One region of the Rhizobium sp. RCC_161_2 genome, then DNA from elsewhere that is predicted to be linked to it. Evidence: riboswitches for the same ligand, from Rfam matches in the RefSeq annotation. Region 1 holds a riboswitch; the other holds the start of a gene.
The links. A riboswitch is a leader RNA that binds a small molecule or an ion and turns the genes downstream of it on or off. The one in region 1 is predicted to bind S-adenosylmethionine.
Positions count from the first base shown of each region.

Region 2: linked by a shared signal. The riboswitch ahead of AB6803_RS14705 (O-succinylhomoserine sulfhydrylase) and the one ahead of metA (homoserine O-succinyltransferase) in region 1 are both predicted to bind S-adenosylmethionine.

Region 1 is NZ_JBFUPL010000007.1:257,004-266,475, forward strand. It holds gene AB6803_RS19575 (GntR family transcriptional regulator) at 1-127, opposite strand, end outside; gene AB6803_RS19580 (aldose epimerase family protein) at 251-1,276, opposite strand; gene AB6803_RS19585 (TetR/AcrR family transcriptional regulator) at 1,525-2,112, opposite strand; gene AB6803_RS19590 (DUF308 domain-containing protein) at 2,253-2,810, shown strand; gene AB6803_RS19595 (VWA domain-containing protein) at 2,875-4,062, opposite strand; gene metA (homoserine O-succinyltransferase) at 4,066-4,992, opposite strand; SAM riboswitch at 5,043-5,120, opposite strand; gene AB6803_RS19605 (NUDIX domain-containing protein) at 5,201-5,623, opposite strand; gene AB6803_RS19610 (AAA family ATPase) at 5,623-6,465, opposite strand; gene AB6803_RS19615 (ABC transporter ATP-binding protein/permease) at 6,633-8,492, shown strand; gene efp (elongation factor P) at 8,637-9,206, opposite strand; gene epmA (EF-P lysine aminoacylase EpmA) at 9,357-9,472, shown strand, end outside.
Region 2 is NZ_JBFUPL010000005.1:52,462-61,933, forward strand. It holds gene AB6803_RS14665 (hypothetical protein) at 1-85, shown strand, start outside; gene AB6803_RS14670 (helix-turn-helix transcriptional regulator) at 223-888, shown strand; gene AB6803_RS14675 (hypothetical protein) at 904-2,163, shown strand; gene AB6803_RS14680 (tellurite resistance TerB family protein) at 2,246-2,659, shown strand; gene AB6803_RS14685 (transporter substrate-binding domain-containing protein) at 2,669-3,544, opposite strand; gene AB6803_RS14690 (DapH/DapD/GlmU-related protein) at 3,697-4,284, opposite strand; tRNA gene AB6803_RS14695 (tRNA-Gly) at 4,456-4,529, opposite strand; gene AB6803_RS14700 (2'-deoxycytidine 5'-triphosphate deaminase) at 4,588-5,679, opposite strand; SAM riboswitch at 5,755-5,833, shown strand; gene AB6803_RS14705 (O-succinylhomoserine sulfhydrylase) at 5,878-7,062, shown strand; gene apaG (Co2+/Mg2+ efflux protein ApaG) at 7,384-7,776, shown strand; gene AB6803_RS14715 (Hsp33 family molecular chaperone) at 7,783-8,772, opposite strand; gene argF (ornithine carbamoyltransferase) at 8,822-9,472, opposite strand, start outside.

The sequences.
Region 1 (9,472 bases):
CTTTCAGCAGACCTTCCTGAATGAGGCCCGCAAGCGCTTGCGCCAGGCGCTTGTACAGCGGCCCGGTCCCGGCCTCGTCGCGCAGGCCACGGCTGTTCAGCTCGGCGATTAAACTGGTTCTATCCATGGAGATTACATAGAACCTATTTAGAACCACTCTGCAAGGTGATTCTGACGTGCTGGCTGAAAATGAATCGGCCGGACGCGAGGTGCGCCCGGCCGATGCCAAGGGGAATGAAGTGCTGTCAGCTCAGTTTTTCGTGAAGATATAGTCGGTTTCCTGCCGCAGCACTTCGCCGGGGCGGAGGACGGCATTCGGGAAGCCCTCATGGTTGATGGCGTCGGGCCAAACCTGGGTTTCGAGGCAGAAGCCGGCGAAGGGGCCGATCTTCTGGCCGTCGTGACCGGGAACGGGAACATCGAGCTTGAAGCCGGCATAGAACTGCACGCCGGGCTCGGTGGTACGCACTTCCAGCGAGACGCCGGAATTGACGCTGCGCGCCAGCACCACGGAGCGCTTGGCGGTGCGTTCCGGCGACAGGCAGAAATTATGGTCGTAGAGCGCCTGTTCGGACCCGTCGAAGCGCTTCATCGACGCCATTTCGCGGAAGTCGAAGACGGTACCTTCGACGGAGCGAACTTCGCCTGTTGGCACCTGCTTTTCGTCCGTCGGGGTATAGTGATCGGCGGCGATCATGATGTCGTGGCCAAGTGCGTCGTCGCGGCCGTCGAGGTTGAAATAGGCGTGCTGGCAGACATTGGCGAGGGTCGGCTGGTCGGTTGTCGATTCGTAGGTGACCGACAGTTCGCCGTTGCCATGCACCCAGTAGGTCGCCTGGATCGTACAATTGCCGGGATAGCCGGCGCGGCCATCGGGATCGACGATCTTCAGCACGACGCGATCGGCGGCATGTTCAACGATCGTCCAGTTGCGCTTGGCGATATTGTCCTTGCCGCCGTGCAGATGGGTCACGCCCTTCTCGTTGAGTTCGAGCTGGTATTGCTTTTCGTCCAGCGTGAAGCGGCCGGCGCCGATGCGGTTTGCGCAGCGGCCGGGCGTGGCACCGAAATAGGAGGAATGGGCCGGATAATCGGCGAAATTGTCGAAGCCGAGCAGCAAGGCCGGGCCGTGGCCGTCGAGCCGCAGATCCTGAATGACGGCGCCCCAGCTGATGATATGCGCCGTAAGCCCACCGCCGACGATCTTGGCGCGATAGACTGTTTCGCCGCTCGGCGTCGTTCCGAAAACTTCCCGTTGCAAACTGTTTTCCGTCATATCAGCTCATCCATTCCTATCAGAAATTCGAGGTCAGACCCTGCCCCCATTCGCGCCGATCCGCAACCAGTTCGATTGCGAAATTTAGGCGTGATGGAATGCCTATCAAGGCTTGGTTCGGGTTTCTCTTTATTGGTTTCGGGGTACCAAACTGCGCTGGAAATGTGCAAGGCGTACGACAGGTGAGTGCATTGGTTCCTGTTTGGGCTTACGCAGTCATCCAATGAATGCTTTGACCTGACAGTTCTCTAACGAGCCGGTACCAGCAGCCTGGTGAACTGAGAGGTGACGATTGTGGTGAACAGTTCAGGATCGCCGAACGCTCTTGCAGAGAGCATGGCCCCATGAACTGACGCAATCAGCATCTGAGCCTCCTCTTCCGGCTGCTTGTCCAATCGGAACAGGCCCTGCTCTGCTCCAGTCGCAAGCACCGACTTAAGCCATCTCGCGAGACTATGGAAATGGGCGCGGACACGCGACGCGACCTCCTCCGGCAGCATCTGCATCTCGCCAGCGAGCATGGCACAGATGCAGAAGGACTGTGAGGCGTCGCGAATGCATGTCTGCCAGAAATTCAGATAGGCCCGCAGTTGTTCGGCAGGGCTTGAGAATTGCTCACGAAGAGAATTCAAACCCACTTCCGCCTGCTGCCGGTAGCGATCCACCAGCACCGCGACCAACTCGGCCTTCGTCGGAAAGTGATGGTGGATACTCGCCTTCCGGATGCCGATTGCAGCTGAGATATCGGCATAGCTGAAGCCGTTGTAGCCTCCCGCGACGATGAGAGACTGCGCGGTGTCGAGAATTTTTTCCGAAGTCGAAGTCATTGATTTCATGGTTCAACCTACCTTCTGGTAGGTTGTTTGTCAAGATTGTCGCGATATTTCCGCTTCTCACAGGCATGTGTTCGAAGGCCGAGTTGACACTGGAATTTTGCCTGCCTACTAGTAGGTAGATTACAACAAGGAGTTCCCTAATGCAAAACCAATCTTCGACCCAATCCAACTGGCTGCGATCCTACTATTTCGGACGCGCCATATTCTCCATCGCCTGGATTGCCGCCGCCATTCTCTTCAGCGGGCAATCTCATCTCACCGCCCTTCTGCTTGTGATCTACCCGGCATGGGACGCCCTCGCCAATCTGGTCGATGCCCGGTTCAATGGCGGCCTGAAAGCCAACTCATCCCAGGCATTGAATGTCGTGGTCAGCACGATAACCACGCTCGCCGTGATCGTGGCGATCAGCAACAGCACCTATGCCGTTCTGGCCGTGTTCGGGGTTTGGGCAATCCTCTCCGGCCTCCTGCAACTGTACACGGCGGTCAGGCGTTGGCGTCACTATGGTGCGCAATGGGTGATGATCCTGAGTGGTGCCCAGTCGGCGCTTGCCGGTGGCTTCATGATCAGCCGATCCCTTGGCAGTGCAGCGCCGACGATTCTGGACATCACCCCCTATGTCGGGTTCGGCGCGTTCTACTTCCTGCTTTCTGCAATCTGGCTTGTCGTCGCGGCCTATCGCAACGCAAACGCATAGGCGTGGCCGATCCGCGCCGATCAAGCTCTGTGCCTGGCCCCTCACCAGGCCAGGAGCCAATCGATCACCGCGACAATTCCTTCGTCGCCCTCTCCAGCCCACCGAGGGTCAGCGGATACACCCGGTCGGCAAACAGGCGGCGGATGATGGAGATCGAGGTGGTGTGGCTCCAATAGTCCTCGGGCACGGGGTTGAGCCAGACGCATTTGCGGAAATGGCCGGTCATGCGGTTGAGCCAGACCTCGCCTGCTTCCTTGTTCCAGTGTTCCACCGAGCCGCCGGTATGAGTGACCTCGTAGGGACTCATTGAGGCGTCGCTGACGAAGACGATGCGGTAGTCGGAGCCGAAGGTGCGGATCAGGTCTGATGTCGCGGTGATGTCGACGCGCCGGCGGCGATTGTCCTTCCAGACGCCTTCATAGAGGCAGTTGTGGAAGTAGAAATATTCCATGTGCCGGAATTCGGCGCGAGCGGCGGAGAAGAGTTCCTCGACCACGCGGATATGATCGTCCATCGAACCGCCGATATCGAAGAACATCAGCAGCTTGACCGCGTTGCGCCGTTCCGGCCGTGTCTGGACGTCGAGATAGCCGTGTTCGGCGGTGGAGCGGATCGTGCCGGACAGGTCGAGTTCGTCGGCGGCACCTTCGCGCACCCAGCGACGCAGCCGCTTCAGCGCCAGCTTGATGTTGCGGGTGCCGAGTTCGACGCCATCGTCGAGGTTTTGGAGCTCGCGCCGGTCCCAGACCTTCACCGCCTTGCGGTGCTTGGATGTCTCCTGGCCGATACGCACGCCTTCGGGATTGTAGCCATGCGCGCCGAAAGGCGAGGTGCCCGCCGTGCCGATCCATTTCGAGCCGCCCTGATGCCGGCCCTTCTGTTCGTCGAGGCGCTGGCGCAGCGTCTCCATCAGTTTCTCGAAGCCGCCGAGCGACTCGACCAGCTTCTTTTCTTCTTCCGTCAGATGTTTCTCAGTGAGCTTGCGCAGCCATTCCTCGGGAATGGTGGCCGCCTCGACCGTCTCCGGGCTGCCGCCGATCGCCTCGACGCCGCGGAAGTAATCGGCAAAGACCTGGTCGAAACGGTCGATGAAGCGCTCGTCCTTGATCAGCGTCGCGCGGGCCAGATAGTAGAAGGCTTCGACATCATAGTCGGCGATCCCCTCTTCCATTCCTTCCAGAAGCGACAGGAATTCCCGGAGCGTTACCGGAACCTTCGCTTCCTTCAGTTTCAGGAAGAAGGGAATGAACAAGGGTCAGAGCCTCTCTTCGCCGATATCCTCCAGATCATAAGGCGTGGTCTGGTAGAGTTCGTTGATCCAGTTGCCGAAGAACAGATGGGCATGGCTGCGCCAGCGGTTCTGCGGTGGGATTTCCGGGTCGTTATGCGGGAAATAATTATGCGGCATCTTGATCGGCACGCCGGCATGCATGTCCCGGAAATATTCGTCCGCCAGCGAGGTGGAATCATACTCCACATGATTGAACATGTAGAGCCGGTTGCAGGCCTGTTCGTGCACCAGACAGACGCCCATCTCGCTCGACTCCATCAGAATCTCGAGGTTCGGCACTTTCTCGATGTCGGCGCGACGCACTTCCGTCCAGCGCGACACCGGCACGGCGAAGTCGTCGGAGAAACCGTTGAGATAGACGGAGGACGGCTTCAGGTTCTGATGGCGATAGACGCCGAAGGCTTTCTCCTTCAGCGTATATTTGGGTACGCCATGGAAATGGTAGATCGCCGCCATGGCGCCCCAGCAGACGTTCAGCGTCGAATGGACGTTGGTCGTGGTCCAATCGAGGATCTGCATCATCTCGTCCCAATAGGTGACGTCTTCATACTCCAGCAGCTCGATCGGCGCGCCGGTGATGATGAAGCCGTCGAACTTACGGTGCTTCACCTCTTCCCAGGTCTGGTAGAAGGAGAGCAGATGCTCTTCGGAGGTGTTCTTGGCCTTGTGGCCGCCGACGCGCACCAGCGAGAACTCGACCTGCAGCGGCGAGGCGCCGACCAGGCGCGCCATCTGCACCTCGGTTTTGATCTTGTTCGGCATGAGGTTGAGAAGCCCGATCTGAAGGGGACGGATATCCTGACGGATCGCCATCGTCTCAGTCATCACCCGCACACCCTCATTTTGAAGGGCTTCGAACGCGGGAAGCGTATCGGGAATCTTGATGGGCATCGTTATCACTCGACCAAAAAACAAAAAACCGGCCGCGATCATGAATCGCTACCGGTCCGCACGCGGCCCTTTAGCGACTTATTTAACGTGGCTGCAAGCCGGCCGGCCAAATCACCACAAGGGAAATTCAATAAACCCGCGGCCTCTATCGGTCAATGGGGAAGCTCTTGAGGGAAAAGATCGATATCAGGCCTCATACCGCTGCCCTCTACAGATGTTCAAGGAAGTGCTGCATGCCATAGCCGAGACGCTGCGTCGCTATGGGGATCGGCAGCCAGAAGAAGCGGAAGCGGATCGGGTCGCTGCCGTCGAACGGCGTCATTTCGAGGTGGAGCCAGGTATCTGGCGTCGTTTCGGGCAGGGTGCAGCGGAAATAGTGTCTCTGATGATGGTATTCTCGCCCGTCCTTTTCGAAGCGGTAGTCGTGAATGCCGAGCGGATGCAGGTCAACTGCCGCAAGCCCGGTCTCTTCCTTGAATTCACGTGCCGCCGCTGCCGCTATGTCTTCGCCCGGCTCGACGGTGCCACCGGGAACCTGCAGCTTGACGGCGGGAAAATCCGGCTCGTCGAACACCAGCAGATGCCGGCCGCGCAGCGCGTGGATCAGGACTTTGACGGCATCCGGCTGCATTACTTCCCCTGGCCCCGCGCCATGAAGGCGAGGCGTTCGAAGAGGTGCACATCCTGCTCGTTCTTCAATAGCGCGCCGTGCAGTTTCGGCAGGACGGTCTTCGCATCGCTGCTCAAGGTCGCCGGGTCGACATCGTCGGCGACGAGGAGGCGGATCCAGTCGAGCGCCTCGGAGGTGGACGGCTTCTTTTTCAGGCCCGGCACGTCGCGGATCTCGAAGAATTGCGTAAGCGCCGCCCGCACCAGAGTCTGTTTGATGCCGGGATAGTGCACCTCGACGATGCGCGTCAGCGTCTCGACATCGGGAAAGCGGATATAATGGAAGAAGCAGCGGCGCAGGAAGGCGTCCGGTAGCTCTTTTTCGTTGTTGGAAGTGATGATGACGATCGGCCGGATGGCGGCGCGAATGGTTTCGCCGGTCTCGTAGACATGGAACTCCATGCGGTCGAGTTCCTGCAGCAGATCGTTCGGGAATTCGATGTCGGCCTTGTCGATCTCGTCGATCAGCAGCACGCATTTCTGCGACGCCGTGAAAGCCTGCCAGAGCTTGCCCTGCCGAATGTAATTGCGGACATCGTGGACGCGCTCGTCGCCCAACTGGCTGTCGCGCAGACGTGAGACGGCATCATATTCGTAGAGGCCCTGCTGCGCTTTCGTGGTCGATTTGATGTTCCATTCGATCAGGTCGAGGCCGAGGGCGGTTGCGACCTGACGGGCCAGTTCCGTCTTGCCGGTGCCCGGCTCGCCCTTGACCAGAAGCGGCCGTTCCAGCCGGATGGCGGCATTGACGGCCACCATCAAATCCTTGTCGGCGATATAGTCCGCAGTTCCCTGAAATTGCATCGGAAGGCTTTCATCAATATTTGAGGTGCAAGCTAGCTCCTGGCCTTACTCGGTTCAAGGCATGAGACGGTGTATATATTGAACGTGATCGCCCTGATGCGCTGCATGGATGGACATGTGGGCAGGTGATGGTTAACTGACAATACGTGCGTCGCAGGGAAGTGTTGATGGCAGTTGAAACGCAAGCCGCGCCGAATATTCAGGGAAACGACCGGGTCGGATACGATTTCAGCGTTCTCTATCGGCTGAGGATGATGTTTTCCGCCTTTTGGGGTTCGGCGGTCCGCATCAGGATCATTTCGCTGACGGTCGCGCTGTTCGTGATCATTCTGGTCACGGCGTATGTTCAGGTCCTGCTCAACAGCTGGAATGCGCCCTTCTACGATTCGTTGGCGCGGCGCGATACCGGCGCATTCTTCCACCAGCTCGGCGTTTTCGGCATTATTGCCGGCTCGCTTCTCGTCCTCAATGTGATCCAGGCCTGGTTCAACCAGATGACCGCGCTCTATATGCGCGAGGGTCTGGCGCGCGATCTCGTCGATCAATGGCTGAAGGCCAAGCGCGCGCTTCGGCTTGCCTCCTCCGGCCTGATCGGCGTCAATCCGGACCAACGACTGCACGAGGATGCGCGCAATCTCGCCGAGAGCACCACGGGCCTGGCGATCGGCCTGGTGCAGGCGACCATCCTGCTCCTGAGCTTTATCGGCGTGCTCTGGGAATTGTCCAATGGCATGGTCTTCCATTACAACGACATGAGCTTCTCGATCCCTGGCTACATGGTCTGGGCGGCGATCATCTATGCCGGTTCGGCGTCGTTCCTCAGCCAGTTCGTCGGTCGCCGGCTGGTGCGGCTAAACGCCGACCGCTATTCCAAGGAAGCCGAGCTGCGCTTTGCGCTGATGCATGCCAACGAACATATGCCGGCGATTACTATTGCGGGCGGCCAGGAGAATGAGCGCCGGCGGATCAATCTCGATATTTCCGCCGTGCTTGCCGTCATCCGCCAGCTTGCCATCGCCAATACCAATCTCACCTGGGTTTCGGCCGGTTACGGCTGGCTGGTGCTGATCATTCCGATCCTGGTGGCCGCGCCCGCCTATTTCTCCGGCGGCCTGACCTTCGGCCAGCTGATGGTGGCGGTCGGCGCCTTCAATCAGGTCAACACGGCCTTGCGCTGGTATGTCGCCAATTTCGGCCCGATCGCCGAATGGCGCGCGACGCTGATGCGCGTCACCGATTTCCGCCAGGCGCTGATGGAAATGGACGACACGACGCCGATGCCGCACACCATCACCTTCGACCAGGCGCCTGCCGGTACGATGGTGTGGACCGACATGGAGATTTCCACCAAGACCAGCGAGGATGCCATGGAAAATGGCTTCCGCATTCGCGAGGGCTCGGTGACCATCGCCGCCGGCGAGCACATCATGGTCAATGGCGATCACGGCGTGAACCGCAGGCTGCTGTTTCAGTCGCTGGCGCACCAATGGAATTGCGGCTCGGGCACGATCAGCATGCCGCCGATGGAAGACATGCTGTTCATGCCGCATACGCCCTATGTGCCGGGCGGCACGCTCCGGGAAGCGATCTGTTTCCCCGAGGATCGGGATGCCTATGACGATGCCGCTGTCGAAGCCGCGATGGACAAGGTCGGCCTTGGCCGCCTGAAGGGCCGGCTCGATACGCAGGCGCGCTGGGACCGACTGTTGGACAATGACGAGCAGAAGGCCATCGCCTTTGCGCATCTGCTGCTGGCAAAGCCGAAATGGATCATCCTCGATGAAGTCATGGAAGGGCTGGAGCAGGATGTCCAGGCGAAGTTCTCGGCACTGCTGACGGAATTTGCCGATGCGACCGTGATCTATATCGGCCGCTCCGATGCCTATCTCCAGGCGATGTCGCCGCGCGTCCTGCATCTGCAGGCGCTGGTGCCGCACGAGGAAGAGGTCGCCGCCGCAACCGCGCCAGCGGAAGCGGCCGAGGAGCCGGAGGTGAATAGCAAGAAGGCGAATGCGCCGTCGAGGTAATTGGGGTGGTCACCGGGCACGGCCGTCGATCTTGCGACTATTTGCATGGCCACCCATCTGGCCATCATCATACCAAGGCCCCAAAGCAAAAAACGCCCCGTCAATAAGACAGGGCGTTTTTCATAAAATCACAAGGCCGATCGCTCAGTCCTTGGCGCGCTCGACGTAGGAAACGTCTTCCGTGGCGATGACGACGCGGGTGCCGGCGTTGATGTGCGGCGGCACCAGGGTGCGGACGCCGTTCGACAGGATAGCAGGCTTGTAGGAAGACGATGCCGTCTGGCCTTTGACGACCGGTTCCGTCTCGGCGATTTCCAGGGTGACGTGACGCGGCAGCTGGATAGCCAGCGGAATGCCTTCATGGATCGACAGGACGCAGGTCATGCCTTCCTGCAGGAAGGCCTTCTGGTCGCCCATGGTTTCGACATCGACGACGACCTGGTCGTAGGTGGCCGGGTTCATGAAGTGGAAGCCTTCGCCGTCTTCATAGAGGTACTGGAAGTTCACGTCTTCGACGAAGGCGCGCTCGACCTGCTCGGTGGTGCGCCAGCGCTCGGACACCTTTACGCCATCGACGATGCGGCGCATGTCGACCTGCGTGACCGGCGTACCCTTGCCCGGATGAAAGTTCGCGGCGGTGAGAACGACGTAGAGCTTGCCGTCGACGTCGAGAACGTTGCCCTTGCGGACTGAAGAGGCGATGACCTTGACCATAAGACTTCCTTGTAACTCTGCCTGCCGCGTCGTAGAGGACTGTCGAAGTATACCTCAAGACGCAGCTATTGTTTGCTTGGGGGCGCAACTACCCTAAATCTGCGGAAATAGCCACCCCCCAACCCCGGCGGTCTTGAGAAGAAAGCATCGATGGAGCCAACGAGCAGCAAAGCGTCCCCCTGGTGGACCCGCAGCGTCCATGCGGACCGGCGGCCGTTCCTTCTTGGCCGCAATGCCATTCAGGCGGCGCTGCGCGGTTTCTTCGC
Region 2 (9,472 bases), on a different contig from region 1:
GAAATTCATGCGCGGCTTCATGGGCATGGCCAAGGAATTCCAGAACGAGGAACCCGACAACAAGGCACAGCCGCAGAAAACCTGACGCCTTCGGAACCAAGAGCGAAAGCAAGGGGATAAAGGACCTTATTCCTACCCCGCCCTTTACTCGTAAAAAAGCCTCGGTTAACCTTTCCTTAAAGGTCAAACGCCGGATATCCGGCTTCCGGGTGCTGAGCGGCGATGCTGTCACATGAGCAGATATGGAGCGCGATCGACAAGCTTGCCGAACGCTATGCCTTGACGCCATCGGGCCTTGCCCGGCGCGCCGGCCTCGACCCCACCTCCTTCAACAAGTCGAAGCGGCTGAGTCAGGACGGACGCCTGCGCTGGCCGTCCACGGAATCGATTGCCAAGGTGTTGGGCGCGACCGGGGCCAGCATGGAGCAGTTCCTCGGCATCCTGCGTCCAGTGGAGAGAGGCGATGGCAGCGCGGATCACGCCTCTTCACCACCCACAAGCTCGATTCCGCTGCTTGGCTTCGCACAGGCTGGCGCCGGTGGCTTTTTCGACGATGGCGGCTTTCCGGCCGGCCAGGGCTGGGACATGGTGGAGTTTCCGGCGACACCGGGACAGAAGGGCGGCGTCTATGCGCTCGAGGTTCAGGGCGAAAGCATGCTGCCGCTCTATCGCGACGGCGACGTGCTGATCGTCGAGCCGGGCGCGCAGATCCGGCGCAACGACCGTGTCGTGGTCAAGACCCGCGAGGGCGAGGTCATGGCCAAGGTGCTGGCGCGGCAAAGTGCTAAGTCCATCGAATTGCTGTCGCTCAACCCCGAACATCCCAATCGCAGCTTCGATCTCGCGGATGTGGAATGGATCGCCCGGATCATCTGGGCCAGCCAATAGGAAAGTTTTCCCGTTATGCGTCGTGATATTTGGCTTGCAGGTGTGGCAGGTGCCGTGGTCGGTTCATGGCTGACCCTGGTTGCGGTGCAGGTGAGCGAGCATGGCTTCCACCTGCGGGGTAGCGGGAGCAAGGCCGAAGCCGAAAATCATCCGGCAGCGGCGGCGGTGAAACCAGGAGCGGTTGAGGTTGCACAGGCCGATGTTGCGCCAGCGCAAACGCTCGCCGATACGGCGCCCAAAAAGACCTTGCCCATAACAGGCAGCATGGTCGCTCCCGCGACGGCGAATAGCACTACGGCCGAAGCATCGGCCCCGCCGACGACCACGAAGAGCGAAACGCCCGCCACAACTTCGATATCCGAACCTGCGGTAACGCCCGTCCTGGCAACCGAGAATGTTGCGAAGGACACCGCCGTCGCGCCCGCCGATCAGGACAAGTCGTCCACGACCAAGCCCGCGACGGAGCCGCAGAGCACGCCGCCGGCTGAGCCGGCGCAATCCGAGGCGTTGCCCGCAAACACGCGTGATGCGCAGCCGGCTCACCAAAATACGACTGACGCCGAAGCGATAAAGACAGAGGCGCCCGAGGCAAAGAAGACTGAACCGGAGCAATCCACTTCGAAACAGATCCTCGCGAATCCGCCCGCACCCCAGCAAACTGAGGCGGACCAGACGAAGCAGGCACAAACATCGTTCCCCGCCCCCGCCGACCAGGCCGATAGGGCGGCGGCAGCCGCGGCTCACCGGACCGCACCCATGGCGCCATCCACCCAGCAGGCGTCGCCCGATGACAGCCAGAAACCGGGCGATGACGAAAAGCAGGCCGATGGGGCAACGCCCGTGGAGCTGATACGGCCATCCTCCGACCGCGCCGGCATGTTAACCGTTGGCAACAGGAGCGTGCAGCTTTCAGGCATCATTCCGACCGATATCGGCCGGATGTGCAGCGGATCGGATGGCAAGAGCTGGCCTTGCGGGGCGGCGGCGCGCACGGCCTTTCGCATGTATCTGCGCGGCCGCACCATCGATTGCGACCTGCCGAGCCAGACCTGGCAAGGCACGGTGACGGGAAACTGCCGCTATGTCCGCATCGATCTCAGCGAATGGCTCGTACGCTTCGGCTGGGCGGAGCCGGAGGCCGGGTCGCCGCTGGAGGCCGTTGCGGAACAGGCGAAGCAACAGAAACGCGGCATCTACGGCGACGATCCGCGCAAGGACGGAAAATCGACGCTGGGGCCAGCCTTGCCCAAGGAAGATCCGCTCAATCCGATCTGACGCCACGCTTCCGCCACCGGCTCTTGTCATGAGAGACATGAGTTTCTAGTCTGCCGCCAGTTTCAAAGGATTTTGTTTCGTTATGAATAAGCCGCTTTCCGCCCAAGAGGCCCTGATCTACGTCATGGTCATGGCATCCGCCGTCGACCGGACGATGAACGACCGCGAGATGACCCGGATCGGTGAACTCATCCATGCCCTGCCGGTCTTCAAGGGCTTCGATGACGAAAAGCTGATCGACGTTTCGCGCGACTGCGCCAAGCTTCTGGCCGGCAGCGAAGGGCTCGACATCGTGCTGGAAACGGTGCGCGACACCCTGCCGCCACGGCTCTACGATACCGCCTATGCCCTTGCCGTCGAGGTCGCTTCCGCCGATCTCTCTGTCAAGGCCGAGGAACTGCGCCTGCTGAGCCTGCTGCGCGACCGCCTCGAACTCGGCAAACTCACCTGCGCCGCGATCGAGCGCAGCGCCATTGCCCGCTACCGCAAGGGCTGAAAAGCCCGCTCAATACAATCCGTAGGGGAAATAACGCAGATAGATTTCCTGAAGCCGGCCATTGCGCGACAGGGTCGCCAGGGCATGGTTGATCGCCGCCGTCAGATCGGCATCCTGCTCGCGCAACATGATGGTCATGCCCTCGCCGAGGAATTGTTGCGAGAGATAGGGGCCGTCGAACAGGGCGCAGCATTTTTCCGCTGAGGGCGACGACACCCAGAAGGAGAGCTGCAATCCATCGGCGAAGCCGGCATCGACCTTGCCATCCTTGACCGCCGCCAGAAGCGCGTCCTTGTCGTCGAATGGCACCGGCTTGATCGCCGGGAAGAACGCCGCGAGCATCGCCTCATGCGTCGTGCCTTTGACCACGCCGACCGAATGACCGGCAAGGGCTGCCGCCGTGCGGCCATCGACCGGCGCCTTGAGATTGCGCACGAAGCGGGCGGGCAGCATCAGGAAGGGACGCGAGAAGGCGAAGTTCTTGCGCAGTTCGGGCGTCACAGCGACGCCGGCAATCACCGCATCCCCCTGCGACGCCGAAAGCGCGCCCTGTAGCTCCCCGAAGGGCAGCGCCTGGATCTGGCATTTGTCCGAAATGCCGAGCTCGTCGCAGATCTCGCGGGCGAGATCGACATGGAAGCCTGAGAGCTTGCCGTTCTGATCTGCGAAATTGAAGGGCGGGAAGTCGACGGAAGTCAGGAAGCGCAGCCTGACCAGCGTGGAAAGATCCGGTTTCGGCAGCCGTTCGCGCGCATCGAAAAGGATCGGCAGGCCGGGCGGCGTCGCCTGCTGCGCGGCGACAGGCATGGCGCAAGAGACGGCCATCAGCAGTGCGCCTGTCACGGATCTCGCCACGGATATCAACGACGAAAGGCAAACGCGCATGACGATGATCGGGCCTCCGGTCGGGTGTTCAGCTTCCTGATTTCAAGACCGGTGTAACAGAGTCATGCCGATGGGGGAATATCGCGCCGTGCCGAGAACCGGAAACTCCCGGCCCGACATGGCAACATCATCGGGCGCTAAGGTAGCGCAGCTTAGCGACCCGCTATCCGTTTTGGGGACGGAAGCAATTCGAGTTTCGCAGGGGTGTCCTTGCCCTTGTCCCCTCGCCGTCTGACCAGTTTCGCGGGGGCACCGACATAGATGCCGTAGGGCACGGTCTTTCCCTTGACGACGGCATTGGCGCCGATGACGCAGCCCTTGGCGATATGCGAGCCACCGAGGATCTTTGCTCCAGCACCGATCCAGACATCGTCCTCGATGACGACAGGCTTCTTGGTGACGCCCTGCATGCGGATCAGCTGCGTGACATCATCGAAATTATGATCGAACGACACGACCATGGCATGGGCGGCTATCCGCACGTCATTGCCGATGGTGATGCCGCCACGTCCGAGCAGAATGGCATAGTCGTTAAGGGAGACATGATCGCCGATCTCGATGCTGCCACGCTGCGCATCGATGACGACTCCCTTGCGGATAAAAGCCTTTTTACCGATCCGGACGCTTCCATCCTTCCAGATGATCGCGGTGCCCAGCGGCACCTTCGTGCGGCGGGAGATCCGCAGCACGCCGCGCGTGAAGATGGCCTTCAGTCTGTAGAATGACGCAAAGTTGAGCATCTGGTCCGTTCCAGTTAAGGACGACCTTCTGTCAGAGTTGTCTGGCACTAACCTGAACAAACAAAGGTTTTGTTGTGGCAGCAGTCGGCACCATTCAGCTCTGCATTGCGCGCGAACCTGAAATCAGAAATCCATTTCTGCTATTGGCGGGTGCTATTTTCAAGGAAAAACTGGAGCGGGTGAAGGGAATCGAACCCTCGTATTCAGCTTGGGAAGCTGCTGCTCTACCATTGAGCTACACCCGCCTGATATCCGGAGATGTCCAACAGTTGCCGGCCTCTGTCAAGGCCGGAAACCCTTCGGTCACAGCCGGAAATGCTTCGACAGCTTCAGCCCCTGCGCCTGATAGTTCGAGCCGAGGCCGGAGCCGTAGAGGCTGGTCGGCTGTTCCAGCATGTGTTCGTAGACCAGGCGGCCAACGATCTGGCCGTCTTCAAGGATGAAGGGGACTTCATGGCTGCGCACTTCCAGCACGGCGCGGCTGCCGCGGCCGCCGGCGGGGGCATGGCCGAAGCCCGGGTCGAAGAAGCCGGCATAGTGGACGCGGAATTCGCCGACGAGGGGATCGAAAGGCGTCATCTCGGCGGCATAATGCGGCGGCACATGCACGGCTTCGCGCGAGACGAGGATATAGAACTCGTCCGGGTCGAGGATCAGTTCGGTGCGGCCTCGGCTATAGAGCGGCTCCCAGAAATCGTAGATATCGTGCTGCGCCTTCTTGTCGACATCGACGACAGCCGTGTGGTGCTTGCCGCGATAGCCGATCAGACCTTCCTTGTCGCCGGCAAGGTCGATCGACAGCGCGATGCCGCCGCCGTTGACGTTCGGCTGCTTGCTGGCGACCAGTGTTTCGCTGGCATGCAGCGCCATCAACTCCGGCTCGTTCAGCAGTGCCTGGCCGACGCGGAAACGGATCTGCGACAGGCGCGAGCCGCGGCGAACGACGATCGGGAAGGTGCGCGGGCTGATCTCCAGATAGAGCGGGCCGGAATAGCCGGCCGGGATCTTGTCGAACTCCTGCGCCCGGTCGGTGATGACGCGGGTAAAGATGTCGAGGCGGCCGGTCGAGCTTTTCGGATTGGCAGAGGCCGACATATCGGCCGGCAGGTCGAGGCGCTCCATCAACGGCACGATGTAGACGCAGCCGGTTTCCAGCACAGCACCTTCGGAAAGATCGATCACATGCAGCTTCAGCCGGTCGAGCTTGTCGGCGACAAGATGCGACGGGCCGGGCATGAAACTGGCGCGGACGCGGAAGGCATGCGCGCCGAGGCGAAGGTCAAGGCTCGCCGGCTGGATCTGATCATCGTCCAGGTCTCGTTCGCTCGTCAGCCGCCCCGCTTCGAAGAGCGCGGCAATGGCGCGATCGGCCAAAATTCCAGTGTTGCGAGCCATTCTGCCTTTTCCATAATTTGCCGCAGACAAAACCAAACTCAGGGAATTGACGCAAGCGGTCAACAGCAGTATTGCAACTTATCCCGTGGTGATTTGGCCGGTCGGCTTGCAGCCACGTTAAATAAGTGGCTAAAAAGACCGGGTTGAAAACCGGTCTGCAATTGCGGCCGGTTTTTTTGTTTTGAAAGTGGTGATGGCATGAGCAAGACTTGGCGCCCCGCAACCCAACTCGTTCACAGCGGAACGCTTCGCTCGCAATTCGGCGAGACCTCCGAAGCAATCTATCTGACCCAGGGCTTCGTCTACGACACATCGGAAGCCGCCGAGGCGCGCTTCAAGGGCGAGACCGACGGTTTCATCTATGCCCGCTATGGCAGCCCGACCAATGACATGTTCGAAAAGCGCATGTGTGCGCTCGAAGGCGCGGAAGATGCTCGCGCCACGGCTTCGGGCATGGCCGCCGTTTCCGCCGCCATTCTCTGCCAGCTGAAGGCCGGCGATCACATCGTTGCCGCCCGCGCGCTCTTCGGCTCCTGCCGCTGGGTCGTTGAAACCCTGGCGCCGAAATACGGCATCGAATGCACACTTGTCGACGGCCGTTTTGTCGAAAACTGGGAAAAGGCGATCCGGCCGACAACCAAGGTCTTCTTCCTGGAAAGCCCGACCAACCCGACGCTGGAAGTGGTGGATATCGCCGCCGTTGCCAAGCTCGCCAACCAGATCGGCGCCAAGGTCGTGGTCGACAACGTCTTCGCGACGCCGCTCTTCCAGAAGCCTCTCGAACTCGGCGCCCATATCGTCGTCTATTCCGCCACCAAGCATATCGACGGCCAAGGCCGCTCGCTCGGTGGCGTCATTCTCTCCGACAAGCAGTGGATCGACGAAAACCTGCAGGATTATTTCCGCCACACCGGTCCGGCCATGTCGCCGTTTACCGCATGGACGCTGCTGAAGGGCATCGAGACGCTGCCGCTGCGCGTGGCACAACAGACGGCGAACGCCGCCAAGATCGCCGATTTCCTCGCTGAGCAAAGCAAGGTCGCCAAGGTGATCTATCCCGGCCGCAAGGACCACCCGCAGGCCGACATCATTGCAAAGCAGATGACCGGCGGCTCAACGCTGGTGGCCTTCGAGCTGAAGGGCGGCAAGGAAGCGGCCTTCAAGCTGCAGAACGCGCTGGAGATCGTCAGGATTTCCAACAATCTCGGCGATAGCAAGAGCCTGATCACCCATCCGGCCACCACCACGCACAAAAACCTCACCGATGAGGCCCGCGCCGAACTCGGGATTTCGCCGGGCACCGTGCGCTTCTCGGCCGGCATTGAGGACGGCGACGATCTGGTCGAGGATTTCGCCCGCGCGCTGGCACAGGTTTCGGCCTGAGTTTTGTCATCCAAACCCGCCCGGATCTCGTTCGGGCGGGGCGGCTTGCCTTGACAGCAGGCGTGCCGGATCGCTTCAGCCAAGGCGATTGGCCCTTGGAGCTAGCCTTAGTCCCTGAAAAGCCGTATGATTTACCCGTTATAGGGGTTTTCACCGATCCGTTCCTTGACGGGACAGGTTGTGTATAGGATACCGCTAGATGTCCCGCTTTCGTGGGATCATGGAAAGCGGAGAAGATGCCCTAGACTTAAAATGCTGGAGCGTCCGGTGTGCGTTTATTGGAACGTACGACGTTTCGGAGTAATGACCAAGGTGTCAGGCATGTATCGCGCTCTAACACGGGATATCGAAGTCGTCGTCGAACCTTTTTATCTGGAGGAGCAATCCGATCCGGATGACGACCGCTATGTCTGGGGTTATCGCATCGTCATTTCCAACCATTCCACCCTCAATGTCCGCCTGGTGACGCGCTATTGGCACATCACCGATCAGAACGGGCTGGTGGACGAGGTGACCGGGCCTGGCGTCGTCGGCGAGCAGCCGCGGCTTGGCCCCGGCGACACCTACGAATATTCGTCAGGCTGCCCGCTCGATACGCCATCGGGCATGATGTTCGGCCATTATCAGATGGAGACGGACGACGGGGAGCTCTTTCACGTCAAGATCCCCGCCTTTTCTCTCGATACGCCCAATCTGCTGCGGACGCTGAACTGAGCTCGATCAGGCGTCCGTTACCTCGGAAACTTCGAAGCGATAGGTGGTCGAGCAAAACTCGCAGGTGACGGCGATTTCGCCATTCTCCTGGCTCACCTCGATTTCCTCGGCGGAAAAGCCCTGCAATACGCCCTTCAGCTTATCGCGCGAACAGGTGCAACGGTCGAAGACTGCCTTCGGCTCATAGACGCGCACGCCACGCTCGTGGAAGAGACGGAACAGCAGACGTTCAGTGCCGACCTGCGGGTCGGTCAATTCGTCGGCATCGATCGTCTCGACCAGCGACCGGGCTTCCTCCCAGGCGTCATCCTCGACATGATGGCGCGGATTGCTATCGCCGTCGCCGCCATGGAGATCCGGCTGGCGCATGCGCTCCGGCGCTTCCGGCAGGAACTGCGCTATCAGCCCGCCCGCCCGCCAGCGATGGCGCGGCTTGCCGGCCTCGTCGCGGTCGAACAGCTCGGCAGCGCCCAGGCGAACGCGGGTTGGGATCTGCTCCGACTGGCGGAAATAGGTCCCGGCGATCTCCTCGAGCGAGGCGCCGTCAAGCGCCACGATCCCCTGATAGGGCTGGCTGTAGCGACCCTGATCGATGGTGAAGGCGAGCACGCCCTTGCCAAGCAGCTGTTCTGGCTCGGTTTCGCCAGCTGCCACAGCCTTTGCCAGCGCCTCTTCATCGAAGCGGGCATAGGCGCGCACATTTTCCGGCGTCGCGAAATCGGCGACCAGAAGATCGACCGGTCCGTCGCCCTTGGTCTGCACGGTGAACTTGCCCTCGAATTTCAGCGAGGTGCCGAGCAAGACAGTCAGCACCACGGCCTCGGCCAAAAGCCGGGCAACCGGGGCCGGATAATTGTGCCGGGCGAGAATTGTGTCCAGCAGAGGCCCGAGCTGCACGGCGCGGCCGCGCACATCAAGACCTTCCACCTGGAAGGGAACGACATGATCGTCGCCGGCAAAATCGAATTGACCCAGCGAGGCTGCACTTTCCGCCATTGCTTTACTCCTACTGCGCCCGCGGCATCAAACTCGCGGTTCTATATCCTCAGATCGCGCCCAGGCACCAAGCAAGAATCGACTTTTGCGCATGAAGGCGGTTTTCCGCCTCATCGAAAACAACGGATTGCGGACCATCGATCACTTCGTCCGTCACTTCCTCCCCGCGATGAGCGGGCAGGCAATGCATGAACAAGGCGTCCTTGCCGGCCTGTGCCATCAAAGCCTGGTTGACCTGATAGGGCTGGAAGACGTTGTGACCGCGAGCCCGGTGTTCCTGATTCATGGAAACCCAGGTATCGGTTACCACGCAATCAACGCCGGCGACCGCACGGTCGGCATCATGCGAGAGCATGATTTCGGCGCCCTGGTTGCGGGCCCAGTTCAAATAGTGATCCTTTGGCTCGGAACCAAGGGGTACGGCCATGTTCATGCGATAGTCGAAGCGTGCGGCCCCCTCGATCAACGAATGCAGTACATTGTTGCCGTCGCCGGTCCAGGCGATGGTCTTGCCCTTGATCGGGCCGCGATGCTCCTCGAAGGTCATGATATCAGCCATGATCTGGCAGGGATGCGTGTCGTCGGTCAGCGCATTGATGACCGGCACGGTCGCGTGTTCGGCCAGCTCCAGCAGCCGCGAATGCTCGGTCGTGCGGATCATGATGGCGTCGACATAACGCGACAGCACCTTGGCCGTATC